3 regions of the Rubrivivax sp. JA1026 genome follow, and region 1 is predicted to be linked to each of the others. Evidence: predicted binding sites of a transcription regulator. Region 1 holds the regulator's gene; each other region holds the start of a gene.
What was found. Region 1 encodes LexA, which represses DNA repair genes until DNA is damaged. Its sites were predicted from a motif close to ACTGTATNNNNATACAGT; they were not measured.

Region 1 (10,015 bases):
CCGGCACGCTGACGCCGCTGCTGCGGCGGCTCGAACGCGCCGGTCTGGTGCGCCGCGAGCGCGACGAGGCCGACCAGCGCCGCGTCTACGTCGAGCCGACCGAAGCCGGCGTCGCGCTGCAAGACCGGGCCGTCGAGCTTCAAGGCCGGCTGCTGGCCGGCGTCGACTGCGACGCCGCCGAACTGGCCGTGCTCGTCGAGCGTGTTCAGGCGCTGCGCCGGCGCATCAACGAATCCCTTCCCCGCGCGGCCTGAGGCCGCCCGTCACGACGCCACTGCAAGGAGACTTCCCATGGCCATCGAAAAAGCGCTCTACACCGCCCGCGGCACCGCCACCGGCGGCCGCACCGGCACCGCCAAGTCCGACGACGGCCGTCTGGACATCCAGCTGTCGACGCCCAAGGCGCTGGGCGGCGACGACGGCGCCGGCACCAACCCCGAGCAGCTCTTCGCCGCCGGTTACGCCGCCTGCTTCATCGGCGCGCTGAAGGCCGTCGGCGCCCGCCACAAGAAGGCGATCCCCGCCGACGTGGCCATCCACGCCGAAGTCTCGATCGGCCCGCACGCCGGCAAGCCGGGTGCGTTCGGCATCGCCGTCGCGCTGACGGTGTCGCTGCCGGGCTTCGAGCGTGCCGAAGCCGAGGCGCTGGTCGCCGAGGCGCACGAGGTCTGCCCGTACTCCAACGCGACGCGCGGCAACGTCGACGTCGCGCTGTCGGTCGCCTGACGGCGGCTCAGGTGCGGCGCGCCAGCAGGTCCAGCATCAGCTCGATGCGAGCCTGCGCCGGCGTCGCCGCGCCGTAGTGCGGCAAGGCGCCGTCGGTCGTGCCGACGACGCCGCCCGCCAGGCAGCGCGAGGCGCGCACCACGGCCACCCCGGCCGCCGTCGCCCGCGCCGCCGCCTCGCGCAGCGCCGTGTGCACCGTGCCGTTGCCGGTGCCGGCGATCACCAGGCCGTCGACGCCGTCGGCCACCAGCGCATCGACGATGCGGCCGCTGGCGCCAGCGTGGCTGGTGACGATCTCGACGCGCGGCCATTGGCCCGGCGGCACCTCGCCGACCGGCGCGGGATGCAACTCAGGCGCCGGCCAGTCGCGCAGCCGGCGGAAGACGCCGTCTTCGACCAGCGCCAACGCCCCGGCGTCGCCGGCGGAGAAGGCGTCCAGCTGCCAGCCGTGCAGCTTGCGCAGCTCACCGCCCGCCCAGACCTTGCCGCCGAAGGCGACCAGCACGCCGCGGGCGCCGGGTTCACGCGCCAGGCGCACCGCGTCGAGCAGGTTCTGCGGGCCGTCGGGCGACGGCGCGCTGGCCGGGCGCATCGCGGCGGTCAGCACCACCGGCTTGGGCGCGGCCAGCGTGCGGTGCAGGAACCAGGCGGTCTCCTCCAGCGTGTCGGTGCCATGCGTGACGACGACGCCGGCGACCTCGGGCCGGGCCAGCCGCGACTGCAGCTCGCGGCGCAGCAGCGCCCAGGTCGCGTGGTCCATGTCGCAGCTGTCCAGCCGCGCCAGCGTCCAGGTCTCCAGCGCCTCGCCGGCCAGCGCCGGCACCGCCGCGGTCAGCTGTTCGGCCGACAGCGCGCCGGCGTCGTAGCCGACGAGATCGTCGCCGCGGGCAGCCGTGCCGGCGATCGTGCCGCCGGTGGCGACCAGCGCGACGACACGCGATTCGCTTTGCATTCCGTGGTCCTCTGGATGAAAATACAGTGATCTGGATGAATCTCCAGTCTCAAAGACCGGATCACGCGATGGACGACAGCCCCAAGCTCACGCCGCGACAGCAGCAGATCCTCGACCTCGTGCAAAGCGCGATCGAGCGCACCGGCGCCCCGCCCACCCGGGCCGAGATCGCCGCCGAGCTGGGCTTCCGTTCGGCCAACGCGGCCGAGGAGCACCTGCAGGCGCTCGCCCGCAAAGGTGTCATCGAACTCGTCGGCAACACCTCGCGTGGCATCCGGCTGAAGTCTGACACACTGCGTGCGCTCGCCGAGGCGCGCCTGTCGCAGCACGGCAAGCAGTTCAGCCTGCCGCTGCCCAGCCTGGCGCAGCTGACGCTGCCGCTCGTGGGCCGCGTCGCCGCCGGCAGCCCGATCCTGGCGCAGGAACACATCGACCAGAGCTTCGTCGTCGAGGCCTCGCTGTTCCAGCGCAAGCCCGACTACCTGCTGAAGGTGCGCGGCATGAGCATGCGCGACGCCGGCATCATGGACGGCGACCTGCTCGCGGTGCAGAAGGCGCACGAGGCCAAGAACGGCCAGATCGTCGTCGCGCGCCTGGGCGACGACGTCACCGTCAAGCGTTTCCGCCGCACCAAGGCGGCGATCGAGCTGATCCCCGAGAACCCCGATTTCCAGACCATCGTCGTGCCGCTGGCAGGCAGCGACCAGGGTTTCGAGCTCGAAGGCATCGCGGTCGGCCTGATCCGCAACACGATGCTGATGTGAGCGTGATGGCCGCGCCCTACGCCCGTCGCACGCTGCCTTCGGCGCCGCCGCTGCCGGGGCCGGCGCGCCCGCCGCGCGCCCCCAAGGCGCCGCGGCCGCTGAAGGCGCGCACGGCCGACGAGTGCGAGCTGCTCGAACAACTGCCCAACATCGGCCCGTCGATTGCCGGTGACCTGCGCCTGCTCGGCATCCAGCACCCGCGCGAGCTGGCCGAACACGACGCGCTGGCGCTGTACCGCGCGCTCTGCGACGCCACCGGCAAGCGGCAGGACCCCTGCGTGCTCGACACCTTCATGGCCGCCGTCGACTTCATGCGTGGCGCCGAGCCGCGCCCGTGGTGGAGCTACACCGCTGAACGCAAGGCCCGGCACGGCGTCGTCTGAAACCGTCGGCAGGTTTTGCTGATCGCGGCGAGTCCTGCCATACCGGGTCCGACTGCCGCGCCTGATCGCCGCGCCTGACCGCCGCGTCCGATCCCCCGCCTGCCGGGGCTGCGTGGCCGGCATCGCGCCGCGTCGGCGTGCAGCCGGCGCCGCGGCCACGTGCGCGTGGCTCACGCAGAACTGACCGGCATCGGCCACGCTGTTCGGCGCTTAAACCTGGGTCGAGCCGCACACAATGGACTCAAGCAGCGCCATTCGTGGCCGATATCACGCTCATGACCAGTTCGAGCATGTCGCCCTGGAACACCTCGCATCAAGCGGACAACGCAGGTTTCGGTCGCACCCCGGTGCCGCCGCCGTCGTTGCGCACCGCGCCGACGGCTGCCTGGGACCGCTTCGTCTTCTGGTTGACGGCCCCCGCGGCCAAGGACGCGGCGCCGCCGCTGAGCCAGTTGCCGCGGGCGCGGCAGCAGTTCCTGGACAGCCTGCACGATCTCGCCGGGGCTGACGTCGGCCGGCTCGCCGAGCGCATCGGCCAGGCCCGCACGCTGCGTGAACTGTGGCACCTGCGGGCCGACGTCTACCGCGTCGTCGCGCTGCACCGCAGCCAGTCGGAGGCCGAGCGCCGCGTCACCCGCCTGAACGCCCACTTCCCCAAGCGCGGCCGCAACCGGCTGAAGGCGCCATGAACACGCTCACCCTGCGCTCCGTCGCCCGTGCGCCGATCGCGGTCCACCCGGTGGTCGGGGCGGTCGCGCTCGCCGGCCCGCGCCTGGCGCGGCTGGCCGAGCGCCGGGCCTTCGTGACGACCAAACACGACTTCCTCACCGCCGTCGAAGGCCTGGAAGGCTCGCACGCCGAATGGGTGCGCCGCCAGATCCGGGCCGCCGAGCAGCCGTCGGACCTGTGGCTGCTGCGCGGCACCGTGTTCGAGGCGCTGGCCGACGCCGGCCAGTCGGCGCTCGAGCCGCTGCTGCGCGCCAGCCTGGACACGCTGTTTCGCTGCGGCGCCCCGGCCACCGACTTCCTGTCCAGCCGCGTCCTGACGCGCTGAACCCACCGCCGGATCGCGCGGTAGGCGCAGCGCGCGGCGCTGGCCAGAATCGGCGCCATGACGACGCCGGACGGCCCTGCGGCGACGCCGCCTCCGCCCTCGCCCGCGCCTGTGCTGCGGCTCGAACTGCTGCGCCGGCACCGGCTGCACGCCGGCGCCGTGGTGCACGAGCTCAGCCGCAAGGACGCCGCGCTGCTGGCCATCCTGGCGCTCGACGGCAGCGCCGCGCGCGAGCAGCTGGCGCGCTGGCTGTGGCCCGGGGCCGACCCCGCGCGTGCGCTCGCCAGCCTGCGCCAGCGGCGCTTTCGCCTGGCCCGCTGCGCCGGGCAGCCCGTCGTCGACGGCGACGAGCGCCTGCGCCCGGCAGCCGCACTCCGACACCCGGCACTCGACCCCGACGGCGCGCTGGCCGCCGACGCCTCGGCGCTGGACGGCGACTGGCTGGAAGGGCTCGCCTTCGACGACTGCCCCGAGGTCGAACGCTGGCTGACGCAGGCGCGTGAACGCTGGCGCCTGCTGCGCGCCCAGGCGCTGGCGCGTGTGGCCAGCACGCTCGAGGCCGAACAGCGTCTGGCCGCTGCGCTGCTGCTGGCGCAGCGCCTGGCCGAATACGAGCCGCTGTCGGACCACGCCGCGCGCCGGCTGATGCGGCTGCACCATCTTCGCGGTGATCTCGGCGCGGCGATCGAGGTCTACCGCCGCTTCGCCGAACGCCTGGACGCCGAGCTGGGCGAACTGCCCGACGACGAAACCGCCGCACTGGCCGCCAGCCTGCGCCAGGGTGAGGCGCCACGCCGCGCCCCGAGGCCGTTGCCGCCGGTGCTGCGGCGGCCGCCGCGCCTGGTCGGCCGCGAATCTGCCTGGCAGCTGCTGGACGCCGCCTGGCGCGACGCGGCGACGCTGCTCGTCGAAGGCGCCGCCGGGCTCGGCAAGACCCGCCTGCTCGCCGACTTCCTGCAGCCGCACGACGGCGTGCTGCGGCTGGCGGCGCGGCCGGGCGACGCCGAACGGCCTTACGCGCTGCTCGCGCGGCTGCTGGCGCGGCTCTGGTTCGACAGCGACGCGCCCTGGCCCGACGGCCCGCAGGCCCTGCCCGGCTGGGCGCGGCGTGAACTCTCGGCACTGCTGCCCGAACTCGGCGCCGAGGCCCCGCCCCGGCTCGATGCGCTGCGCCTGCAGCGGGCGCTGGCCCAGGCGCTGCGGCCGCCGCCGGGGCGCACGCCGCTGCGCCTGCTGGCCTTCGACGACGTGCACCAGGCCGACGCCGCGACGCTGGAGCTGCTGCCGGCGCTGGCCGGCGACGGTCTGCCGTGCTGGCTGGCGGTGCGCAGCGGCGAGCAGCCGCCGGCGCTGGTGCGCTGGATGGCCGCGTCCGACCCGCCGCGCCACCTCCCGCTGCAGCCGCTGGACGCCGCGCAGCTGCAGCAGTTGCTGGCCGACGTCGCCGACGGCACGGCCGCCGATGCCGACGCCCTGCTGCGCTACACCGGCGGCATCCCGCTGTTCGTGCTGGAGACGCTGCGCGCGCTGCACGAGCAGCCCGGCACGGCCTTCGACCCCGGCAGCGCCCCGGCCGGCGCCGCTGCCGTCGTCCAGGCACGGCTGCAGGCCCTGCCCGAGGCGGCGCGCCAGCTCGCCGGCGTCGCGGCGGTGCTCGAGAGGCCGCTGACGCTGGGCGACGCGGCGGCGATGCTGGGCGGCATGCCGCTGGACTGGTCACCGGCGGTGCGCACGCTGCAGTCCAGTCAGTGGCTGGACGCGCAGGGCCAGCTGCACGACCTGGTGCGTGCCGCCGTGCGCGACGCGCTGCCCGCGCCGCTGCGCGCGTGGCTTCACGGCCGTGCCGCCGCCTGGCTGGCGCAGCAACCGGTGCCGGCGCGACGGCTGGCCCACCACTGGCAGCAGGCCGGCCGCCCCGAGCTGGCCGCAGCGCAATGGCGTGCGGCGGCGCTCGAGGCGCGCCGGCGTGCCCGGCCGCTGGAGGAAACCACGCTCTGGGACCACGCGATCGCCGCCTGGGAGGCCTGCGGCCGTGCCGACGCGGCGCTCGCCGACCGGCTGGACAGCGTCGAGGCCCGGCTCTTCACCACCGGTCCCGAAGCCGTGCGCCGGCAGACGGCCGCCCTGCTCGAGAAAGCGCAGGACGAAGGCCAGCGTCTGGCGGTGCTCGTCGTGCACCTCGGCGTGCTGCAGGTCGCCGGCGACTACGAGGCGGCGCTGCCGCTGGCCGAACAGGCGCTGGCGCTGGCGCGCCGCCGTGGCGACGCCGCGGCCGAGCTGCGTGCCGCGCAACACCTGGCGACGACGCAGGTGCAGTTCGGCCGCATGGCGCAGGCGCTGCACGGTCTGGAGCAGGCCGCGCCGCTGCTGGCGGCGGCGCCGGCCCAGCGTTTCGCCTATTTGTCCACACGCAGCTGGGTGCTGCACCGCGCCGGGCGGCTGGCCGAATGCACGCGTGTGCTGGCGCGCTGCATCGTGCTCGCCCGCCGCGCCGGCGACCTGATGGAGGCCTGCACCTGCAGCAGCAACATGGCCAGCCTGCTGGTCAGCCTGGGCCGCTACGGCGACGCGCTTGCCGCGGCCGAGGCGGCGCTCGACCTTCGCACCCAGCTCGGCCCGGCCGACGGCGTGCACGGCGCCAACGTCGACCTGAACCACGGCTACGTGCTGCTGGGGCTGGGCCGCATCGCCGAGGCGCTGGCCGCGATCGCACGCGCTCGGGACGCCTTCGAGCGCTGCGGCGGCGCCTCGCTGTGGCCGGTCATCGCCGCCAACGCGATGGCCGGCGGCGAGCTGATGCGCGGCGAAACCGACGCCGCCGCGGCCTGTCTGGTGGCGCCGACGGCGCAGACCCCGCCGTTCATCGCCGCCCGGCACCACGTGCTGGCGGCGCGCATCGCACGCGCACGCGGCCAGGACCCGGCACCGGCGCTGGCCGCCGGCGAGGCCGTGCTGGGTGCCACCGGCGACCCGGTGCAGAGCCTCGCGCTGCAGGCCGAACGCCTGCTGGCCGGCCCGGCACCGTTGGCCGCTGCCGGGCTGGCCGGGCTGCAGGCACAGGCGCACGCGGTCGAGCAGCACGCCAACGCCGCGCGTTACGGCTGGCTGCGCATCGGCTGCCTGCTCGACACCGGCGATGCCGGCGACGCCGAGACCGCGGCCGCCGAGGCGCGCGCCTTGCTGGCCCGGACGGCGCCGCGGCCCATCGACCTGGCGCCGCGCACGATGTGGACGCTGGCCGCCCGCGCCCTGGTGGCGTCGCCACGCGTCGCGGCGCGGGCGCGGCGCGAGGCCGCACGCGCGGCACTGCTGGAGCGGTAACGGCCGGGTAACGCCGGCTTTCGACAGTGGGGGCGCCTTCAGGAGCGCCCGATGCCACGTCCGAACACCGCTGTCTCGCTGATGCCGATCACGCTGGCCGCCGCGCTGGCCGCCGCGCTGGCCCTCGCCGCCTGCGGCGAACGCACGCCACCCGATCCGATGCCGGCCGCCCAGGCGCGCCAGGGCGCGAAAGCTGCCGACGCCAGCGCCGAAGAGGTGGCGCGCGAGAGGCGCGGCAACCTGCGCTGCCCGGCACCGGCGCCGGCCTCGCCGCCACCCGGCACGCCGGTCGACGACGTGCTCGGCGTGCGTCCGGGCCAGCCCTGGGACGAGGCCGTGCGGCGCGTGCTGTGCAGCGAACCGCTGCTGGTCATGGCGCCCGATCTGGCGAACCGCTTCCGGCTGCCGCCGTCGGAGCCTGCGGTGCGACAGGGTTTCCACGCCCGCCCGGCCGAAGCGCGGGTGCACAAGAGTGGCCAGCAGATCCTGCGCGAGATGCAGGCCGACGCGACGGCACGCGGCAACAACGCCGTGCGCGCCGGGCTCGCGCCGGGGCTCTCGCGCTGGTACGTCGGCACGATGGGCCTGCCGGGCGAGGAACGTGTGACGCATCTGGTGCGCGAGCAGGCGTTCGCCGCCGACGCGCTGCCGGCCACCGATGGCGTGATCCAGGCCCTGCTCGGCAAGTACGGCGAACCGAGCTGGACGCAGGACCTGCGCCGCCGCGCCGACCACAGCCTCGGCAGCGTCGAGCTGCGCTGGGTGCACGACCCGGCCGGGCGGCGCGTGGCCGCCGGCGAACGCCTGGCCACCGAATGCAGCATCGTGCCGACGGTCGACGCCGGCGTCGGGCTGTCCGAGGCCTGCGGGCTGGTCGTCGTGGCGACGATCCGCCCCTCGCGCGAGAACCCCGGGCTGGCCCAGGCGATGGGTGTCGGCATCGTCGATCAGGCCCGCGGCTACGCCCGGGTGGCCGCCACCGAACAGGCGCTGCAGCAGCGCGACGCCGAACGCCGCCAGCGCGAGGTCCAGGACGCCGCCCGCAAGGGCCAGGCGCCCAAGCTGTGAACGAGGAGGCCGACATGAGAGCCATTGCCCTGCCCGGCCGTCGCGCCGCCGCCTCCTGGCTGGCCTGCATCGTCTTCGCCGGCCTGCCGGCGCTGCCAGCCGCCGCCCAGGACTGCCGCGGCAGCGAACCCTGCATCGAGAACCCGCGTTTCAGCGCCACGCTGAGCGACTTCCGCGTGCTGCAGACCGGCAACAAGAACCGCCCGCTGGCGGCGACGCTGCGGCTGCGCAACAAGACCGGCGCGCCGCTGACGCTGGTCTACGTCTCCGGCTCGGCTGCCGCGCTCGACGACCAGGGCACGCGCTACACGATGCCGAACACACGCACCGGGCTGCGCGGCCTCGGCGCGGCGACGCGCCAGAGCTTCGACCCGCGTTTCACGCTCGCGCCGGGCGAGGCGGGCGACGCCCGCATCGAGGTCACGGCCTTCGTCAAGGGCATCCACGGCACGCGGTTCGACCTGGAACTGGCGCTGCGCGAAGTCGAGCCGCTGCCCGGCGGCCAGCAGCGCCTGGGCCGCGAGACGCTGCTGCGCTACACCGGCCTGCGCGACGGCGTCGCGGCGGCGCCGCCCGCGGCCGCCGCAGCAAACGTGGGTGCCGCGCCCGGCGACGCCTGCCAGGGCCGGCCGGGCTGCGTCGTCAACGGCGCGCTCTCCGCGCACGTCGAACGCCTGGCGCCCGAGGCGGTCAAGGGCAACAACCAGGGCATCGTCGTCGGTGTCGTGTTCCACAACCGGTCGGCCGAGCCGATGATCCTGAACTACAAGCAGGACACCGGCGTCATGCTCGACGAACTCGGGCAGCGCTACACCGTCGACTCGCGCCGCCGCAGCGACGTGCAGGGCATCCCGGTGTCGACACGCGAACGCGCGAGTTCGCAGTTCACGCTGGCCCCGGGCGAGTCGCGCCGGGCGCAGTTCCGCTACACACGTTTTGTCGGCAAGACGCGTGTCGGCACGCGTTTCACGCCGTCGCTGGCGGTCGAGCAGTACGAGCTGCTGCCGTCCAACCAGCTGCGGCTGCAGCGGGAGTACGCGCTGGACTTCGGCACGCTGGGCGCGGGGGGTGGCGGCGTGGCCGCCGGCACGGCCGAGGTGCAGCAGTTGCTGGACACGCTCGGCGGCCTGCTCAAACGCTGACGCGGGCTCAGCCGCGCACGCGTTGGCGGAAGGTCTTGCGGAACTTCTCGACCTTCGGTGCGATGACGTAGGCGCAGTAGCCCTGCTGCGGGTGCTGCACGAAGTAATGCTGGTGGTAGGCCTCGGCCGGCCAGTAGTTGTCTTCGCGCGCGAGTTCGGTGACGACCCGCCCGCCCAGCGCCCGGTCGGCCTCGGCGTGCACCTCGCGCACCACCGCTTCCTGCTCCGGCGTGTGCCAGTAGATCGCCGAGCGGTACTGCGGGCCGACGTCGTTGCCCTGGCGGTCGCGTGTCGTCGGGTCGTGCACGGTGAAGAAGATCTCCAGGATCTCGCGCAGCGGGATGCGCTCGTCGTCGAAGCGCACGCGCACGACCTCGGCGTGGCCGGTGCGGCCTTCGCAGACCTGCTCGTAGCTCGGCTGGCGCACCTGGCCGTTGCTGTAACCCGACTCGACGCCAAGCACGCCGTCGACCAGCTCGTACACCGCCTCGACGCACCAGAAGCAGCCGCCGCCCAGCGTGATCGTCTGCACCGCCATCTCTGCAAGCTCCTTGTCGCAGCGGTGACGGGCCGCCACGGCCCGGTCCTTACACTGCGCGCTGGAT
Region 2 (10,015 bases), on a different contig from region 1:
GTCGAGCGCCGCGCGATCCGCGAGTCGGCGCTGGGCGCCGGCGCCTCGGACGTCTACCTGATCGAGGAACCGATGGCCGCGGCGATCGGCGCCGGCCTGCCGGTGTCCGAGGCCTCGGGCTCGATGGTCGTCGACATCGGCGGCGGCACGACCGAAGTCGGCGTGATCTCGCTCGGCGGCATGGTCTACAAGGGCTCGATCCGCGTCGGCGGCGACAAGTTCGACGAGTCGATCATCAACTACATCCGCCGCAACTACGGCATGCTGATCGGCGAGCCGACGGCGGAAGCGATCAAGAAGAACATCGGCAGCGCCTTCCCCGGCTCCGAGGTCAAGGAGATGGAGGTCAAGGGCCGCAACCTCTCCGAAGGCGTGCCGCGCAGCTTCACGATCAGCTCCAACGAGATCCTCGAGGCGCTGACCGACCCGCTGAACCAGATGGTCAGCGCGGTGAAGAACGCGCTCGAGCAGACGCCGCCGGAACTCGGTGCCGACATCGCCGAGCGCGGCATGATGCTCACCGGCGGCGGCGCGCTGCTGCGCGACCTGGACCGCCTGCTCGCCGAGGAAACCGGCCTGCCGGTGCTCGTCGCCGAAGACCCGCTGACCTGCGTCGTGCGCGGTTGCGGGATGGCGCTGGAGCGCATGGAGCGCCTGGGAAGCATCTTCACGTCCGAGTGACGGCGTGAACCCCTGCGACGCGTGTCCCCGCACGGCCGGCCGGCCGTTGGGCGCGCGCCGCCTGTCCTGACCCGCCGCGAGCCGACATGCCGCTGGGTACGCTCGACCGCACGCCGCCGCCCTTCTTCCGCCAGGGCACCCCGGCGCTGACCAAGCTCGTCTTCTTCTCCGCGCTGGCCTTCTTCCTGATGGTCGCCGACGTGCGGCTGCGCATTGCCGATCCGGTGCGCGAGGCGATCGCCATCGTGCTGCTGCCGGTGCAGCGGGCGCTGGCGGTGCCGGTCGAACTGGTTTTCGGCGGCGCCGACTACCTGCGCGGCCTGGAGGCCGCACGCGCCGCCGAGCGCGAGGCGCAGGCGCAGCTGGCGCTCAGCGCCGACCAGCTGGCGCGTGCCGGCGCGCTGGCCGCCGAGAACGCCAGGCTGCGCGCGCTGCTGGACCTGAAGCCGGCGCTGGCGGTGCGCTCGCAGGCCGCCGAGGTGCTGTACGACGCTGCCGACCCGTACTCGCGCAAGGTCGTCATCGACCGCGGCCAGGCCCAGGGCGTGGTCGCCGGCTCGCCGGTCGTCAACCAGCACGGCGTGCTCGGCCAGGTCACGCGCGTCTTCGCGCTGACCTCCGAGGTCACGCTGCTCGTCGACAAGGACGCCGCGATCCCGGTGCTCAACGTGCGCACCCAGCAGCGCGGCGCCGCCTTCGGCGTCGCCGGCGGCATGGAGCTGCGCTTCACCTCGGCCAACGACGACGTGCGCGCCGGCGACGAGCTGCAGACCAGCGGCATGGACGGCGTCTACCCGCCGGGCCTGCCGGTGGCCAAGGTGGTGGCGGTCGAACGGCGCTCGGAATCGGGCTTCGCGCGCATCACGCTGGCGCCGGCGGCGGGCAGCGACGGCGTGCGCCACGTGCTGGTGCTGGAGCCGCTGGCGGCGATGCTGCCGCCGCGGCCCGAGCCGGCGCCGGCGGCGCCCGAGGTCGCGCGGCGCAAGGGGAGCGGCCGCCGATGATCATGCCCCGCGGCTCCGACCAGCTGCTGCTGCCGGTCAACCCCTTCTTCATCGCGCTGACGCTGCTGCTGGCCTTCGCCTTCATGCTGCTGCCGTTCGGGCGCCACCCGGCGATCCCGGACCTGCTCGCCGTGGTGCTGGTGTTCTGGGCCGTGCACCAGCCGCGCCGCGTCGGTGTCGGCGTCGGCTTCTTCTTCGGTCTGCTGCTGGACGTGCACCAGGGCGCGCTGCTCGGCCAGCACGCGCTGGCGTACTCGCTGCTGGCTTATGCCGCGACCCTCGTGCATCGCCGGCTGCTGTGGTTCGGGGTCGTCGAGCAGGCGCTGCAGATCGCGCCGCTGTTCTTCGCCGCCCACCTCGTCGCGCTCGTCGTGCGCCTGGCCGCCGGCGGCATGTTCCCCGGCTGGTGGATGTTTCTGGCGCCGGTGATCGAGGCCCTCATCTGGCCGCTCGTCACGATCGTGCTGCTGGCGCCGCAGCGCCGCGCGCCGGATCCGGACGAGAATCGGCCGCTGTGACCGAGATCAAGGACCTCGAGCTCGAACTCGGGCGTTTCCGTGCCCGGCTGATCGCCGCCGCGGCCTTTGTTCTCGTCGCTTTCGGCCTGCTCGCCGCGCGCCTGGTGTACCTGCAGGTGGTGCGCCACGACGAGCTGGCGACGCAGGCCGAGAACAACCGCATCGCCGTCGTGCCGACCGTGCCCAACCGCGGCCTGATCGTCGACCGCAACGGCGTCGTGCTGGCCACCAACTACTCGGCCTACACGCTGGAGATCACGCCGTCGCGCATCGGCGACGTCGAGCTCGACGAGCTGATCGACCGCATCGCCGAGCACGTCGAGATCCAGCCCCGCGACCGCCGCCGCTTCAAGCGCCAGCTCGAGGAGAGCAAGGGCTTCGAGTCGCTGCCGATCCGCACCAAGCTCAGCGACGAGGAGGTGGCGCGTTTCCTGGCCCAGCGCTTCCGCTTCCCGGGCGTGGACGTCAAGGCGCGGCTGTTCCGCCAGTACCCGCTGGGCGAGGTCGGCGGCCACCTGCTGGGCTACATCGGCCGCATCAACCAGGCCGAGAAGAAGGCGATGTCCGACTGGCCCGAGGAGCAGCAGGACAACTACCGCGGCACCGAGTACATCGGCAAGCTCGGCCTGGAGCAGAGCTACGAGCGCGAGCTGCACGGCACCACCGGCTTCGAGGAGGTGGAGACCAGCGCCAACGGCCGCGCCGTGCGCCGCCTGGCCAGCCACCCGCCGACGCCGGGCAACAAGCTCGTGCTGTCCATCGACATCAAGCTGCAGGCGCTGGTCGAGCAGCTGTTCGGCGAGCGCCGCGGCGCACTCGTCGCGATCGACCCGCGCAACGGCGAGATCCTGGCCTTCGTCAGCAAGCCGAGCTTCGACCCCAACCTGTTCGTCGACGGCATCGACGTCGAGAGCTGGCGCGAGCTCAACGAGAGCATCGACCGGCCGCTGCTCAATCGCGCGCTGCGCGGCACCTACCCGCCGGGCTCGACCTACAAGCCGTTCATGGCGATGGCCGCGCTGCAGTCGGGCAAACGCAGCGCCTCGACGGTCATCCAGGACAACGCCAGCTGGACCTTCGGCAACCACACCTTCCGCAGCCACGGCGACATCGCGCTCGGGCCGGTGGACATGCACCGCGCGATCGTCAAGTCCAGCAACGTCTACTTCTATTCGCTGGCCAACGAGATGGGCGTGGACCTGATCCACGACCTGATGGCGCCGTTCGGCTTCGGCCAGCGCACCGGCATCGACCTCGAGGGCGAGGTCACCGGCGTGCTGCCGTCCACCGACTGGAAGCGCCGCGCCTACAAGCGCGCCGACCAGCAGCGCTGGTACGCCGGCGAGACGATCTCGCTGGGCATCGGCCAGGGCTACAACCACTTCACGATGCTGCAGATCGCCAACGCGATGGCCACGCTGGCCTCCGGCGGCCAGCGCTACACGCCACACCTGGTGCGCGAGGTCGAGGACGTCATCACGCGCGAACGGCGCCAGGTCGCCGCCCAGCCGCGCGAGCCGCTGGCGCTCAAGCCCGAGAACGTCGCCGTGGTGATGCGCGCGCTGCAGGGCGTGGTGCTGGAAGGCACCGGCGCCGGCGCCTTCGCCGGGGCGCCGTACACCAGCGGCGGCAAGACCGGCACGGCGCAGGCGGTGACGATCCGCTCCAACGAGAAGTACAACGCCGCCAAGCTCGAGGAGCACAAGCGCGACCACGCGCTGTACACCGCGGTGGCGCCGATGGAGGCGCCGCGTGTGGTGCTGGCGGTGATCGTCGAGAACGCCGGCTTCGGTGCCGCGTCGGCGGCGCCGATCGCGCGGCGCGTCATCGACTACCTGCTGCTCGGCCAGTACCCGAGCGAAGAGGACCTGGCCGCGGTGCGCAGCGGCCGCTCCGGCGCGCCGCTCGGCACGCCGCGGCGCGCCGAGGACGTGCCGCTGCCCGGCCAGGGCCCGATCGCGGTGGAGATCGCCGCCGCCGGTGCGGCGGTGGCCGCTGCGCCGGCCGCGTCGGCCCCGTCGGCGCCGTTGCGGCCGGACGAACGCCGGCCGGCCCCGGCGCTCGCGCCGCCGCCGGTCGGTGCCGCCGTGCCCGCCCCGCAGAGGATCGCCCGGCCATGAACGCGGTGTTCGAACGTCCCTCGGTGCTGCAGCGTGTCAGGACGCTGTTCTCCGGCTTCGACGGCCCGCTCGCCGCGGCGCTGCTGCTGCTGGTCGCCATCGGCCTGGTGACGATGTACTCGGCCGGCTACGACCACGGCACGCGCTTCGTCGACCACGGCCGCAACATGCTGCTGGCCTTCGTGGTGATGTTCGTCGTCGCGCAGGTGCCGCCGCAGCGGCTGCAGCAGATCGCCGTGCCGCTGTACGTCGTCGGCGTCGTGCTGGTCGTGCTGACCGCGCTGCCGGGCATCGGCATCACGAAGAAGGGCGCGACACGCTGGCTCAACCTGGGCATCGTCATCCAGCCCAGCGAGATCCTGAAGATCGCGATGCCGCTGATGCTCGCCTGGTGGTTCCAGAAGCGCGAAGGCCTGCTGCGCGTGCCCGACTTCCTCGTCGCCGCGGCGCTGCTGGGCGTGCCGGTGCTGCTGGTGATGCACCAGCCCGACCTGGGCACCTCGCTGCTGATCCTGGCCGGCGGCCTGTACGTGATCTTCTTCGCCGGGCTGTCGTGGAAGCTGATCGTGCCGGTGCTGGTGCTGGGCGCCACCGGCATCATCGCGCTGGTCATCGCCGAGCCGACGATCTGCCAGCCCGGCGTCGAATGGCCGATCCTGCGCGAGTACCAGCGCCACCGCGTCTGCACGCTGCTCGACCCGATGCAGGACCCGCTGGGCAAGGGCTTCCACATCATCCAGGGCATGATCGCCATCGGCTCCGGGGGGCTGACCGGCAAGGGCTTCATGAACGGCACCCAGACCCACCTGGAGTTCATCCCCGAGCGCACCACCGACTTCATCTTCGCCGCCTTCTGCGAGGAGTTCGGGCTGGCCGGCGTGCTGCTGCTGCTGTTCGCCTTCGTCTTCCTGATCTTCCGCGGGCTGATGATCGCCGGCGAGGCGCCGACGGTGTTCTCGCGCCTGCTGGCTGGCGCGATGTCGCTGAGCGTCTTCACCTACGCCTTCGTCAACATGGGCATGGTCAGCGGCATCCTGCCGGTGGTCGGCGTGCCGCTGCCCTTCGTCAGCTACGGCGGCACGGCGATGGTGACGCTGGGGCTGGGGCTGGGGATCCTGATGTCCGTGGCGCGCAGCCGACGGCTGATGATGAGTTGACGCGCGCATCGGCCGCGTGCATCGGCATGACGCGACATGGCGGGGTCAGGTCTCGCGAGACCTGACCCCAGGCTTTCTGACCCCGCGACTCACCCCTCGGCCGCCTCGTCGCCGTTCAGCGGGAAGCGCACCGTGAACACCGCGCCGGGCGTGCCGTGCGCACTGCCGGGGCGCAGCTCGGCGTCGGTGACGCCGATCTCGGCACCGTGCACGTTGGCGATCTCCTGCACGATGGCCAGGCCCAGGCCGCTGCCGTCGACGTCGGTGCCCAGCGCACGGTAGAAGGGCTGGAAGATCAGCTCGCGCTCGGCCGGCGCGATGCCCGGGCCGGTGTCCTCGACCTGCAGCACCAGCACCTGGCCGAAGGGGTCGGGCATCACGCGTGCGGTGACGGTGCCGCCGGCGGGCGTGTACTGCAGCGCGTTGTCGACGAGGTTGCGCACCATCTCGCGCACCAGTACCGGCTGGCCCCACAGGCGGGCGTCGCGGCTGTCGGGGTCGGGGCCCTCGTAGCCGAGGTCGATGTGCTTCTCCATCGCCTTGGGCACGAAGTCGCGCACCGTCTCGACCACCGTGGCGGCGAGGTCGACGTCCTGCTTGCGCAGGGCCTGCTCCTTGTCCTCGGCGCGCGCCATCGACAGCAGCTGGTTGACCATGTGCGCCGCGCGCTGGCTCGACAGCGCGATCTGCTGCAGCGAGTGCTTCATCGACTGCGTGTCGCCGCGGCCGAAGTCGAGTTCGCGTTCGGCCAGCTCGGCCTGGGTGCGCAGCCCGGCCAGCGGCGTCTTCAGCTGGTGCGCGGCGTCGGCGAGGAAGTGGCGCTGGGCGGCGATCGACTGGTCGAGCCGGCCGAGCAGGTCGTTGATCGCGCCGACCAGCGGCGCCACCTCCTCGGGCACGTGGCGGTCCTCGATCGGCGACAGGTCGGTGCTGTCGCGCTGGCGGATGCGCTGCTGCAGGTCCGACAGCGGGCGGATGCCGCGCGCCAGCGCCAGCCACACCAGCAGCACCGCCACCGGCAGGATGACGAACTGCGGCAGGATCACGCCCTTGATGATCTCGGTGGCCAGGCGCGAACGTTTGTCCACCGTCTCGGCGATCTGGATCAGCCCGGCGTTGCCGCCGGCGTCCTCGCCGGTCCAGAGGTAGGCCACGCGCACCGGCTCGTCGCGGATCACGTCGTCGCGGAAACGCGGCTCGACGGTCGGCGGGCCGTCGCTGGGCACCGGCAGGTCGGCGTCGCCGGCGACGAGCTCGCCGCGCGCGCCGCGCACCTGGAAGAACAGGCTGTCGTTGTCGTCGGGGCGCAGCAGCTGCGTCGCCGCCTGCTCCAGGCTGCGGCGCGCGGCGTCGCTGGCGCGCGCCCGCATCTCGTGTTCGGCCGCGGCCTGGCGCGCGATGACACGCACCATCACGCCGAGCTCGCGGTCGTAGGGGCGGTTGGCGATGTTCTGCGCCACCAGCCAGGTGAGCGCGACGCTCATCGGCCACAGCAGCAGCAGTGGCGCGAGCATCCAGTCGAGGATCTCGCCGAAGAGGGAGCGTTGTTCGCGGGCCGCCATGCGTCTTCAGGATACCGTCTGGTCTTCCCGGGCGGACGCCGAGGGGCCTGCTGCGCCGGTCCGCGGGTGTCGCCCCGTCGAGGGCGCAGGTCCCGGGGGGCTTCGGGGGTGGGCCGTCAGGCCGCGATCTTCTCCAGGCAGTAGCCCAGGCCGCGCACCGTGGCGATCCTCACCGGGCCCTGCTCGATCTTCTTGCGCAGGCGGTGGATGTAGACCTCGATCGCGTTGTTGCTGACTTCCTCGCCCCACTCGCACAGGCGCTCGACGAGCTGGTCCTTGCTGACCAGGCGCCCCGAGCGCTGCAGCAGCACCTCCAGCAGCGACAGCTCGCGTGCCGACAGCTCGATCATCTGGTCGTTGAGGTAGGCCACGCGGCCGGTGGCGTCGAAGGTCAGCGGGCCGTGCTTGATGACGCTGGAGGCGGTGCCCAGGCCGCGGCGCGTCAGCGCACGCACGCGCGCTTCCAGCTCCTGCAGCGAGAACGGCTTGGCCATGTAGTCGTCGGCGCCCAGGTCCAGGCCCTTGACGCGCTGCTCGACGCTGTCGGCCGCGGTGAGGATCAGCACCGGCACCGACGCGCCACGCGCGCGCAGGCGCTTGAGCACGTCGAAACCATGCAGCTTGGGCAGGCCGAGATCGAGGATCACGAGATCGAACTCGTGCGCCGACAGCGCGGCGTCGGCCTCGGTGCCGCTGCCGACCTGGTCGACCGCGTAACCCGAGGCGCGCAAGGAGCGCAACAGGCCGTCGGCCAGGACCTGGTCGTCTTCGGCGATGAGGATGCGCATGACTGTCTCCGTCGGCGGGCCCGTCGTCGGGCTCTGGCTGTGGAAATTTTAACGGCTTGCCTCTTGATACAGGGCAGGGTGTAGTCGGCGCTCACCCCACCGTCGAGGGCCCACCAAAGAACTGTACGAATATCCAGTTTCTGCAATAATCGGCGCCAATCAAGGAGAACCCGATGGACGCCCCGAAACCGCTGAACGCCGAGAAAGCCAAGGCCCTGCAGGCCGCTCTTGCCCAGATCGAGAAACAGTTCGGCAAGGGATCGATCATGCGCCTGGGCGAAGGCGAGGTGATCGAGGACATCCAGGTCGTGTCCACCGGCTCGGTGGGCCTGGATGTCGCGCTCGGTGTCGGCGGCCTGCCGCGCGGCCGCGTCGTCGAGATCTACGGCCCCGAGTCGTCGGGCAAGACGACGCTGACGCTGCAGGTCATCGCCGAGATGCAGAAGACCGGCGGCACCTGCGCCTTCATCGACGCCGAACACGCGCTGGACATCCAGTACGCGCAGAAGCTGGGCGTCAACCTGCAGGACCTGCTGATCAGCCAGCCCGACACCGGCGAGCAGGCGCTGGAGATCGTCGACGCACTGGTGCGTTCGGGCTCGATCGACCTGATCGTCGTCGACTCGGTCGCCGCGCTGACGCCCAAGGCCGAAATCGAAGGCGAGATGGGCGACTCGCTGCCCGGCCTGCAGGCGCGGCTGATGAGCCAGGCGCTGCGCAAGCTCACGGCGACGATCAAGAAGACCAACACGATGGTCATCTTCATCAACCAGATCCGGATGAAGATCGGCGTCATGTTCGGCAACCCCGAGACGACCACCGGCGGCAACGCGCTGAAGTTCTACGCCTCGGTGCGCCTGGACATCCGCCGCACCGGCAACATCAAGAAGGGCGACGAGGTCATCGGCAGCGAGACCAAGGTCAAGGTCGTCAAGAACAAGGTCTCGCCGCCGTTCAAGACCGCCGAGTTCGACATCCTCTACGGCGAAGGCATCAGCCGCGAAGGCGAGATCATCGACATGGGTGTCAACGCCCGCATCGTCGAGAAGTCCGGCGCCTGGTACGCCTACAACGGCGAGAAGATCGGCCAGGGCAAGGACAACGCGCGCGAGTTCCTGCGCGAGAACCCCGACATCGCCCGCGAGATCGAGAACAAGGTGCGTGAGTCGCTCGGCATTCCGCAGCTGCCCGCCGCCGAAGGCGCCGAAGCCGGCGCCTGAGGCCGGCGGCCGGGGCGCGAGCGCGCCCCGGTGGCTTTCCGGGGCCGGGTGATGCTCCGTCACCCGGCCCGGTCGACACCTCGATGGCTTTCTCCGCCCCCTCGCTGAAAGGCCGCGCGCTGCGTTATCTGGCGCAGCGCGAACATTCGCGTGCCGAGCTCGAGCGCAAGCTCGCCCGCCACGCCGAGGACGGCCCCGACGCCAGCGCCGCCGAGCGCATCGCGCGTGCACTCGACGAACTGCAGGCCGCCGGGCTGCTGAGCGAGGCGCGGGTCGCCGAGTCGGTGCTCACGCAGGGCGCGCGTTTCGGCAGCCGCCGCCTGCGCCAGACCCTGCAGGCCAAGGGCCTGGCGCCCGAGCTGGTCTCCCAGACGCTCGAGCAGGCCCGCAGCACCGAGCTGGACCGTGCACGCGAGGTCTGGCGCCGGCGTTTCGGCAGCGTGCCGGCTGATGCGGCCGGCCGCGCGAAGCAGATGCGTTTTCTCGCCGGCCGGGGCTTCGACGGCGACGTGATCCGCCGTGTCGTGCCGTCGATCGGCGCCGCCGATGACGGCGATCCCGAGCTCGATTGATCGTCGCGTGAAGCGCCGACGGCGCGCACCCGAGCGCCGTCCAGGGCTTGTCCAGCCGCCGCCTGCCGGCCGCGGCGCCGCGTGCTACATTGCCGCCGCTTTTTCAGCGGCCAGCCGCCGGCCCTGTCCTCCTCCATGAGTCTTCCTCCCGCCGCGGCCCGACGCCAGCTCAAGCACCGTCGTCAGATCGACGTGCAGGTCTATGCCCGGGACGACGGTTTGTGGGAGGTCGACGCGACGCTTATCGACACCAAGACCCGCGACGCCCGCCTGGCCGGCGAAGTGCGCCCGGCCGGCACGCCGATCCACGACATGCTGATCCGGCTCGTCGTCGACACCTCGTTGAACGTCGTCGACGCCGGCGCCAGGACCCGCTGGATGCCCTACGCCGGC
Region 3 (10,015 bases), on a different contig from region 1:
GAGCTGTCGCCGCTGCAGATGCAGGCGCTGGCCGACGGCACGCTGGAGCAGGCGCTGGACCTGGGCCTGCCGCCGATGATCTGGTCGCCGCTGGGCGGCGGCCGGCTGTTCCGCGGCGACGACGAGCAGGCGCGGCGCGTGCGCGCAGTGCTCGAGGCGCTGGGCGCCGAGCACGGTGTCTCGGCGGCGACCGTCGCCTATGCCTGGATCCTGCGCCACCCGTCGCGGCCGGTGCCGATCACCGGTTCGTCGCGCATCGAGGCGTTGGCCGAGGCGACCGCGGCGCTCGCGCTGCGCCTGCCGGCCGAGGCCTGGTACCGCGTCTGGCAGGCGAGCATGGGTCACGAGGTGGCCTGAGACTCAGGACTCGTCCGGGGCGGCGGGACTGGCCGCCAGGCCGAAGGGTGCTCCCGTGATCCCCTGACGGCGGCGCGGTCTCGCGTTCGGTGCGGTGGCCTCGGCGCCGCATGATGCGGCGGTGCCGCGTGTCGTCTTCACCCCGCAGCTCGCCCGCTTCGTCGGCCCGGTCGATGCGGTGCAGGCCGACGCGGCCACGCTGGGCGAGGCGCTGGACGCCGCGTTCGAGCACTATCCGCGGCTGCGCGGCTACGTGCTCGACGACCAGGGCGCGCTGCGCGCCAACGTCGCCGTCTTCGTCGACGGCCGGCGCAGCACGGCGCTGGCCGACACGCTCGCGCCCGCCAGCACGGTGCACGTGCTGCAGGCGCTGTCCGGAGGCTGAAAGGGGACCATGATGGACCACGACCGCGCCTGGGCCGCGACGCGCAAGGGCCTGTTCGAACTGCGCCACGACGGCGCCGGCGCCTGGCGCGTGGCCGGCGTCTCCTTCCTCGGCGAGCCGGTGTCGGCGCTGCTGCCGCCCGACGCCGACGGCCGCATGCTGGCGGCGCTGAACCTGGGTCACTTCGGCGTCAAGCTGCACGCCAGCGACGACGCCGGCGCGAGCTGGCACGAAGTCGCCGCCCCCGTTTATCCGCCGCAGCCCGAAGGCGCGCCCGGGCCGGCCTGGACGCTGGTGCAGGTCTGGACGCTGGAGCGCGACCGCGGCACCGTCTGGGCCGGCACCTTGCCCGGCGGGCTGTTCCGCAGCGAGGACTTCGGCGCCTCGTGGCAACTGGTCGAGGCCTTGTGGCACGCACCCGGCCGTGCCGAGTGGTTCGGCGGCGGCTACGAGGTGCCGGGCCTGCATTCGGTCTGCCCCGATCCGTCGCGCCCGGGCGCGCTGCTGGTCGGCGTGTCCTGCGGCGGCGCCTGGGCGAGCGAGGACGACGGCGCGAGCTGGGCGCTGGCGGCGAGCGGCATGCACGCCGAGTACATGCCGCCCGAACGTGCCGACGACCCGGCGGTGCAGGACCCGCACCGCATCGTGCGCTGCGCCGCGGCGCCCGATGTGCTCTGGTGCCAGCACCACAACGGCATCTGGCGCTCGGGCGACGGTGCGCGCTCGTGGCAGCGTGTGCAGGCGCCGCTGTCCTCGTTCGGCTTCGCCGTCGCGGTGCACCCGCGCGACCCCGACACCGCCTGGTTCGTGCCCGCGGTGAAGGACGATTGCCGCGTGCCGGTCGGTGCCGCGCTGGCCGTCAACCGCACACGCGACGGCGGCGCCAGCTTCGAGACGCTGCGCGCCGGGCTGCCGCAGCGCGACTGCTACGAACTCGTCTACCGCCACGCGCTGGACGTGGCTGCCGACGGCACGAGCCTGCTGCTGGGCAGCACGACCGGCGGCCTGTGGGCCAGCGTCGACGGCGGCGAGCAGTGGCACACGGTGGCGACGACGCTGCCGCCCATAAACGCGGTGCGTTTCGGTTAGGGGCCTGGCCGGCGGCCAAGCCCCTAACCTGCGGGTGAACGTACGGCTCCCCCGAGCCCCCTCCGCGAGGGTGCTCCCGCTCGTTCGACGGCTCCCTCCAGCCTCCCTCCGAGAGGGAGGCTCCAGTCAGGAGGACGATGGCGGCCGGGTGCAGCCTGCGCGCTGGTTCTTATCGAATTTCGCCGTCGACGTAGAACCAGCGGCCGTCCTCGCGCACGAAGCGGCTGGTCTCGTGCAGCCGGAAGGCGCGGCCGGCGAGCTTGCTGCGGGCGACGAACTCGACCGTCGCGGCGTCGCCGTCTTCGCGGGCGCGGCGGACCTCCAGGCCCAGCCACTTCAGGCCGGGCTCGAACTCGACGCTCTCCGGCCGCGTGCTGGCGTGCCAGGTGGCCAGCAGATAGGGCTCCAGCGCCAGCACGTAGGCGCTGTAACGCGAGCGCATCAGCGCCTCGGCGCTCGGCGCCGCGGCGCCGGCATGCCAGCGGCCGCAGCAGTTCTCGTAGTCGGCCTTCAGGCCGCAGGGGCAGGGGGTCATCGTCTCGTCCTCGGGCGGCGCGAGCATACGGCGGCGGCCGTGCGGCCGGGATGCGCTGGCTACACTCGGCGCCGCCGGCCGCCGCACGCGTCGCGTGCACGCCACCGTCCCGCCAGGAACCCCCGATGCTCGACCCCCAAGCCCGCGCGCTGCTGGACCTGATGATCGACAAGCGTGTGCCGCCGGTGCACACGCTGCAGCCGGCCGAAGCCCGGCGCTTCTACGCCGAGCGCCGCGCCTTCACCCAGCCCGAGCCTCCGTCGGTGGCCGAGGTGCGCGACCTGGCCACCGACGCCGGCCTCGCGCTGCGCCTGTACCGGCCGGCCGAGGGTGTGCTGGCGCTGCTCGTCTACTTCCACGGTGGCGGCTGGACGATCGGCGACCTGGACACGCACGACGTCGTCTGCCGCACGCTGGCGCTGGCCTCGGGCTGCGCCGTGCTGTCGGTGGACTACCGGCTGGCGCCCGAGCACCGTTTCCCGGCCGCCGTCGACGACGCCGTCGCCGCCGTGCGCTGGGCGCGGCGCGAGGCCGCCGCACTCGGCATCGACCCCGCGCGTGTGGCCGTCGGTGGCGACAGCGCCGGCGGCAACCTGGCCGCGGTGGCGGCGATCGCCGCACGCGATGCCCACGACCCGCTGGCCGCGCAGCTGCTGATCTACCCGGTGACCGACATGCGCGCCGTCGCGCCTTCGCACGCCGCCAACGGCCAGGGTTATCTGCTGACGAACGACAGCATCGCCTGGTTCCGCGGCCACTACGTGCCCGACGAGGCGCAGTGGACCGACTGGCGCGCCTCGCCGCTGCTGGCGCCCGACCTGAGCCGGCTGCCGCGGGCGCTGGTCATCACCGCCGGCCACGACCCGCTGCGCGACGAGGGCCTGCAGTACGCCGACGCCTTGTCGGCGGCCGGCAACCGCGTGCAGTACGTCGGCTTCGAGCGCCAGATCCACGGCTTCGTGACGATGGGGCGTGTGCTCGACGAGGCGCACACCGCGCTCGCGCTGGCCGGCGGCTTCCTGCGCGAGGCGCTGGCGCCGGTGGCGGCCTGACGGTGCGCCGGCTGCTGCCGCAGGGGCGCCGATGAGCGGCGGCCACCCGAACCAGTTCGCGCTGCTGGCCCAGCGCCGCTTCGCGCCGTTCTTCGCCGTGCAGTTCCTCGGCGCCGGCAACGACAACCTGTTCAAGTTCGCCTTCACGGTGATGGCGACCTACGAGCTGCAGCTGGCCTGGATGCCGCCGTCGCTGGCCGGGCTGGTGATCGGCGCGGTCTTCATCCTGCCCTTCGTGCTGTTCTCGGCCACCGCCGGGCAGCTCGCCGACAAGCACGACAAGGCGCTGCTGGCGCGCTGGGTCAAGTCGCTGGAGATCGCGATCATGGCCGCCGCGGTCTGGGGCTTCGTGCGCACCGACGCCGTCATGCTGCTGGCCTGCGTCTTCGGCATGGGGCTGCACTCGACGCTGTTCGGCCCGGTGAAGTACGCCTACCTGCCGCAGCACCTGGACGAACGCGAGCTGACCGGCGGCAACGGCCTGGTCGAGATGGGCACCTTCGTCGCCATCCTGCTGGGCAATCTGGCCGGCGGCCTGCTGATGGCGGTGCCCGAGGCCGGCGCGCGCCTGGTGGCCGCCGCCTGCCTGGGCGTGGCGCTGCTCGGCCGGCTGGTGGCGCAGGCGGTGCCGCGTTCGCCGGCGCCGCAGCCCGATCTGACGATCAACTGGAACCCGTTCAGCGAGACCTGGCGCAACCTGCGGCTGTCGCGCGAAGACCCGGTGGTCTTCCGCTCGCTGCTGGGCATCTCGTGGATGTGGGCCTTCGGCGCGGTCTTCCTGTCGCAGTTCCCGGCTTTCGCCAAGGACGTGCTGCACGGCGACGAGCAGGTGGCTTCGCTGCTGCTGGTGCTGTTCTCGGTGGGCGTGGGCGTCGGCGCGCTGCTGTGCGAGACGCTGTCGCGGCGCCACGTCGAGATCGGCCTGGTGCCGCTGGGCGCGGCCGGCATGAGCGTCTTCGCCGTCGACCTGTATTTCGCCGCCCACGCGCTGCCGGCCTCGGCGCTGATGCCGGTTTCCGCCTTCGTCGCCCAGCCGGCGCACTGGCGCGTGATGGCCGACCTGGTGCTGCTGGCGCTGGCCGCCGGCGTCTACAGCGTGCCGATGTACGCGCTGATCCAGCTGCGCAGCCCGGCGACGCACCGCGCCCGCATCATCGCCGCCAACAACATCCTCAACGCGCTGTTCATGATCGCCAGCGCGCTGGGCGCCGGTGCGCTGCTGGGCGCGGGGCTGTCGATCCCGGGTGTGTTCCTCGTCGCCGGCGTCGTCAACGCGCTCGTTGCCGGGGCCGTGTTCTGGTTCGTGCCCGAGTACCTGCTGCGCTGCCGCGCGCTGCTGCACGGGCGGCTGGTGCGCCGGCTGCGTGTGACTGGCTCGGTGCTGCCGCCGGCCGACGGCGCCGCGCTGCTCGTCGGCCCGGCGCCGGCCGGCGCCGACCTGCTGCTGCCGGCGGCCGCCGGGCCGCGGCCGCTGCGCTGGGTCGTCGACCGGCAGCGCCTCGCCAGCCCCGGCCTGGGCGCGCTGCTGCGCCGCGCCGGCGCCGTCGCCTGGGTGCCGGCGCACGAGGACGCGGCGGCGCACGCCGAAGCCGTCGAGCGTGCGGCGCAGGCGCTGGCGGCCGGCGAACTGGTCGGCCTCTTCGTCGCCGACGAGGCCGGGCGCGCGGCGACGCAGGCCGCGCTCGTCGCACGCCAGCCGGTGCCGGTGCTGAGCGTGGGCTTCGTGCCGGGGCGGCCGGCCGTCTTGTCGCTGGAGGCGGTGCCCGGCTGAACGTGACCGGATGCCGCTGGCTGCGGTTTCCGGTGCTTGCGGCGAATACTGTATGGACATACAGTCTCCATCATGGAGACGCTGCCCCTGTTCGCCCCGTCGCCGCCGGCTGCCGTGCCGGCGGAGGGGCGGCGTGCGCGGCGGCCGTGGCCGGAGCCGCCCCCGGTGGTGCCTCCTGTGCCGCCGGCGCCGGCCGGCGAGGGGGCCGTGCCGGCCCCTGTGGTGCAGCCTTCTCCGCCCTCTGCGCCGGCCGTGCCGCCGCGGCCCGCGGCGCTGGAAGACCTGCACCCGGCGCTGTGGCGCGCGCACCAGCTCGGTCGCCAGCACGAGACCACCTGGCCCAGCGGTTTCGCCGCGCTCGACGCGGTGCTGCCCGGCGGCGGCTGGCCCTCGCGAGTGCTCACCGAGCTGCTGCTGCCGCGTGCCGGCCTGGGCGAGATGCGGCTGCTGGCGCCAGCGTTGGCCGCGGTCCAGCGTGCCGAGGGCTGCGTGATGCTGTTCGACCCGCCGGCGCTGCCCTTCGGCTGGGCGCTGGCCGAATGCGGGCTCGACCTGGCGCAGCTGTTCGTCGTGCGCAGCCGCCAGGCGCAGCGCGGCCGCGCGCGTGGGCCGCTGCCGGCTGCCGACGTGCTGTGGGCGCTGGAACAGGCGCTGCGTTCGGGCCAGGTCGGCGCCGTGCTCGCCTGGCTGCCGGCGCGCCTGCCGGCCGACGCGCTGCGCCGGCTGCAGCTGGCCGCGCAGACCCACGACGGCCCGGCTTTCGTGCTGCGCGACGACGCCGCGCGCACCCGGCCCAGCGTCGCGCCGCTGCGGCTGTGGCTCTGCGCCGCGGGCGCCGACGCGCTGCGTGTGCACCTGCTCAAGCGCCGCGGCCCGCCGCTGGCCCAGCCGCTGGCGCTGGCCCTGCCTCCGGTGCTGCCGGCTGCGGCGCGGGCCCGCGCCGCGACGCCGGTGGCCCGCACTGCGTTCACCCAGGAGGTCCTGCAACCATGAACTCTCCCGCCTTTCTCGCCGGCGGCGCCGCCGTGCCGGCTTCGCCCGCGCTCGATGTTTCGCCGTCGTCGGCCGCCGTCGGCCCGGCCGTGGGTGCCGCGGCGCTGGTGCACGAGTTCTGGCGCCGCATGGCGAGCAACGACTTCGCCTCGGTCGGCGAACTGCTGACCGAGGACTTCGTGCTCGACTGGCCGCAGTCCGGCGAACGCTTCCGCGGTGCCGACCGTTTCGTGCGCATGAACCAGGAGTACCCGGCCAACGGGCCCTGGCGTTTCCGGCTGCACCGCGTCGTCGGCGGGGCGCACGACGCGGTGTCCGACGTCGGCGTCACCGACGGCGTGCAGCAGGCGCGTGTGATCTCGTTCTTCGACTGCGATCTCGCCGCCGGCCGTGTGCGCCGCCTGGTCGAGTTCTGGCCCGAACCTTATGCGGCGCCGACGAACCGCGCCCACCTGGCCGAGCCGATCGACGACGCGGAGGGCGAGGGCGGCTGACCGGGCGCCGTGGGCGCGCGGGCGAGCGTCGGGGTGCCGCGGCAGGGCCCGGTGTCGGCGTTGCCGTCTGCCCACCTGTCCGGCCGTTCGCCCGTTCTCCTGTTCGCCCGTTCGCGTTGCCCACCAGCCGTTCCGCCGGAGGCTCCCCGTGTTCTGGATCGCGCTGCACGCCCCGCGGCTGTCGCTGGAGTCCTGGCGCGCCACGCTGGGTGCGGCCGAGGCCGCCCGGCCGCTGGCGCTGCTGGCCGCGCACCGCATCGCCGTCGTCGACCGCCGGGCCGCCGAACGCGGTGTGCAGCCCGGCATGCGGCGTGGCACCGCGCTGGCGCTGGCGCCCGATCTGGTGCACGGCGAGGCCGACGCGGTGCGCGACGCCGCCGCGCTGACGGCGCTGGCACACGCCGCGCTGGCCTTCACGCCGATGGTCGTGCCGGAGCCGCCGGCCACGGTGTTGCTGGAGGTGGCGGCCAGCCTGCGCTGCTTCGGCGGCGGGCCGCGGCTGCTGCAGCGGCTGCAGGCCGCCGTCGAGCCGCTGGGGCATGCACTGGCCCTCGCCAGCGCGCCCACGGCGCGCGCCGCCTCGCTGCTGGCGCGCTGGCGGGGCGATCAAACGGGCTTCATGCTCCTGCCGGGCGACCGGCTGGCGGCGCTGCAGGCCGTGCTGGCCGGCGCGCCGCTGGCCTTGCTGGACGCCGGGCGCGAGCACGCCGCGGTGCTGCAGGGCATGGGCGTGCACACGCTGGGCGAACTGCAGGCGCTGCCGCGCGACGGCGTCGCCCGCCGCTTCGGCACCACGCTGCTGGCCGAACTCGACCAGACGCTGGGCCACGCCGCCGACCCGCGCGAGCCGCTCGTGCCGCCGGCGGTCTTCGAGAGCCGGCTGGAGCTCTTCGCGCGTGCCGACACCACGGCCCAGGTGCTGCACGGCGCCGGCGTGCTGCTGGCGCGGCTGGTGGCCTGGGCGCAGGCGCGCCAGGTGCGCATCGCCGCCTTCACGCTGGGCATGCGCCACGACCGCTGCCGTGGCGACGCGCTGCCGGCCACGCGGCTGCGGCTGGAGCTGGCCGAGCCTTCGCTCGACCCCGGGCACCTGCAACTGCTGCTGCGCGAGCGCCTGGGCCGGCTGGAACTGGTGGCGCCGACGCTGGAGCTGGAACTCGAATGCCGTGAGGCGGTGCACGCGCCGGCGCCGAACGCCGAGTTGTTCCCGTCGCGCCAGGGCCAGGCGCAAGGCCTGCTGCGCCTGCTGGAGCGCCTGCGCGCGCGTCTGGGCGACGAGCAGGTGCTGCGCCTGGCGCCGCAGCCCGACCACCGCCCGGAATGCGGCACGCGGCTGCTGCCGCTGGGGCGCGTGCCGGCGCCGTCGGTGCGGCACGGCCGGCACCCGTCAGCCCCGCCGCGGGTGGTGGCGCAGGTCGCTGCACCGCCTGAACCGGCAACCGACCCGGCACAGGCCCTGATCGCCTCGCTGCTGGCGCGTGCCGCGCCGGTCGTGCCTGCAGCCGCACGGCGCCGGCGCGCCGCGCTGCACCGCCCGGTGTGGCTGCTGGACGCACCGCAGCCGCTGCCCGAGCGCCACGAGCGCCCGCAATGGCAGGGCCGGCCGCTGCGTGTGCTGGCCGGGCCGGAGCGCATCGAATCGGGCTGGTGGGACGGCGGCCTGGCGGTGCGCGACTATTTCGTCGCCCAGGCCGAGGACGGCGCGCTGGTCTGGGTCTACCGCGAACGCCTGCCGGCCGACGACGCAGCCGGCGGCTGGTACCTGCAGGGCTGGTTCGGCTGACGCCGCCGGCTCAGGCCAGCACCTTCAGCAGCCAGCGCTGCAGCGCCTGCACTTCCTCGAGACAGACCGAGTGTTCCATCGGGTAGTCGTGCCACTCGACCTCGAAGCCTTCGCGGCGCAGCGCCTCGCGCGCCGCCTGGCCGCGCACCAGCGGCACGACGCCGTCGTCGCGACCGTGGGCCAGGAAGACCGGCGTGCCGGTGCTCGCCGGGTGGCGTTCGGCGGCCAGTGTCTCGGGCAGCGGCAGATAACCCGACAGCCCGGCCAGGCCGGCCAGCCGGTGCGGCAGGCGCAGTCCGCCGCCCAGCGTGATCGCGCAGCCTTGCGAGAAGCCGGCGAGCACGATGCGCGAAGCCGGCACGCCGCGCGAGATCTCGCGCTCGACCAGCGCCTGCACCGCGGCGAAGGACTCGCGCAGCCCGGCCTCGTCTTCACGGCGCGGCGCGTCCGGCCCGAGGATGTCGTACCAGGCGCGCATGCGGTAGCCGCCGTTGATCGTCACCGCCCGTTCGGGCGCGCGCGGCAGCACCCAGCGCACGGGCCCCAGCGCCTCCAGCCGCAGCTCGTCGGCCATCGGCAGGAAGTCGGTGCCGTCGGCGCCCAGCCCGTGCAGCACGATGACCGTGGCCACCGGCGTCACGCCCGGGTCGAGTTCGATCGTCTGCAGCGCCATCGTGTCTCCTTGCTCGGTCTATCGCCCGCCGCGGCGGGCCATCAACGCGCACTCACTCCGCGAAGAAGCGTTTGCCAGAGCAGCGCACCTTCAATCCCCGCCAGCACGCACACGGCGCCTCAAGCGGCCGCCGCGGCCCGGCTTTGCCGGGCCGCTGGCGGCGCCCCCCTGGGGGGGAGCGCGTGAGCGCTCCGGGGGGGATCAGTAAGAAATGCCCATGGCTTCCCGGACGTCCTTCATCGTCTGCCGGGCCACCGTGCGCGCACGCTCGGTGCCCATCTCGACGATCCAGTGCACCTGCTTGGGGTTGGCGGTGAAGGCTGCGGCGCGTTCGCGCCAGGGCTGCTGTTCCTTGACGATCGCGTCGATGACCGGCTGCTTGCACTCCAGGCAGCCGATGCCGGCCGACGTGCAGCCCTGGCTGGCCCAGCTCTGGGTCGCTTCGTCGCTGTAGACCTTGTGGAAGGCCCAGACCGGGCACTTCTCCGGCGTGCCCGGGTCGGTGCGGCGCACGCGCGCCGGGTCGGTGACCATGCCGCGCACCTTCTTGGCCACGGTGTCCGGGTCGTCGCGCATCAGCACGGCGTTGCCGTAGCTCTTGCTCATCTTCGCGCCGTCCAGGCCGGGCAGGCGCGCGTTCTCGGTGTACAGCGCCTGCGGCTCGACGAGGATGCTCTTGCCGCTGCCCTTCAGGTGGCCGGCCAGCAGTTCGCTGTCGTGCGCCGTCCAGCCCTCGACCTGGCCTGCCGCCTTCTTCAGGATGCCTTCGCCCTTGGCCAGCGCCTCGGCGGCACCGGTCTCGCCGAAGGCCTTGCGCTGCTTCTCGAAGTAGCGCTGGTCGTCCTTGGAGAGTTTGGCCAGCGTCGCTGCCACCTGCTCGGCG

Region 2: a site for LexA is predicted at 7,951-7,968, ahead of recA (recombinase RecA). Genes of this name have one in related genera too.
Region 3: a site for LexA is predicted at 5,237-5,254, ahead of imuA (translesion DNA synthesis-associated protein ImuA). Genes of this name have one in related genera too.

Annotation. Positions count from the first base shown of each region.
Region 1 covers NZ_JAALCQ010000009.1:225,288-235,302, reverse strand. Annotated here, with positions in the region: gene G5B56_RS15995 (MarR family winged helix-turn-helix transcriptional regulator) at 1-254, shown strand, start outside; gene G5B56_RS15990 (Ohr family peroxiredoxin) at 292-726, shown strand; gene G5B56_RS15985 (asparaginase) at 734-1,678, opposite strand; gene lexA (transcriptional repressor LexA) at 1,747-2,442, shown strand; gene G5B56_RS15975 (helix-hairpin-helix domain-containing protein) at 2,448-2,825, shown strand; gene G5B56_RS15970 (hypothetical protein) at 3,101-3,514, shown strand; gene G5B56_RS15965 (hypothetical protein) at 3,511-3,879, shown strand; gene G5B56_RS15960 (AAA family ATPase) at 3,937-7,200, shown strand; gene G5B56_RS15955 (hypothetical protein) at 7,252-8,268, shown strand; gene G5B56_RS15950 (hypothetical protein) at 8,283-9,410, shown strand; gene msrA (peptide-methionine (S)-S-oxide reductase MsrA) at 9,418-9,948, opposite strand.
Region 2 covers NZ_JAALCQ010000002.1:318-10,332, reverse strand. Annotated here, with positions in the region: gene G5B56_RS03765 (rod shape-determining protein) at 1-681, shown strand, start outside; gene mreC (rod shape-determining protein MreC) at 768-1,685, shown strand; gene mreD (rod shape-determining protein MreD) at 1,682-2,203, shown strand; gene mrdA (penicillin-binding protein 2) at 2,200-4,323, shown strand; gene rodA (rod shape-determining protein RodA) at 4,320-5,480, shown strand; gene G5B56_RS03740 (sensor histidine kinase) at 5,570-7,042, opposite strand; gene G5B56_RS03735 (response regulator transcription factor) at 7,159-7,830, opposite strand; gene recA (recombinase RecA) at 8,004-9,050, shown strand; gene recX (recombination regulator RecX) at 9,134-9,622, shown strand; partial or broken gene G5B56_RS03720 (DUF2889 domain-containing protein) at 9,758-10,015, shown strand, end outside.
Region 3 covers NZ_JAALCQ010000001.1:159,806-169,820, forward strand. Annotated here, with positions in the region: gene G5B56_RS00745 (aldo/keto reductase family oxidoreductase) at 1-357, shown strand, start outside; gene G5B56_RS00750 (MoaD/ThiS family protein) at 479-742, shown strand; gene G5B56_RS00755 (exo-alpha-sialidase) at 755-1,831, shown strand; gene G5B56_RS00760 (YchJ family protein) at 2,001-2,393, opposite strand; gene G5B56_RS00765 (alpha/beta hydrolase) at 2,492-3,418, shown strand; gene G5B56_RS00770 (MFS transporter) at 3,450-5,189, shown strand; gene imuA (translesion DNA synthesis-associated protein ImuA) at 5,442-6,182, shown strand; gene G5B56_RS00780 (nuclear transport factor 2 family protein) at 6,179-6,676, shown strand; gene G5B56_RS00785 (DNA polymerase Y family protein) at 6,825-8,459, shown strand; gene G5B56_RS00790 (alpha/beta hydrolase) at 8,470-9,132, opposite strand; gene G5B56_RS00795 (tryptophan--tRNA ligase) at 9,334-10,015, opposite strand, start outside.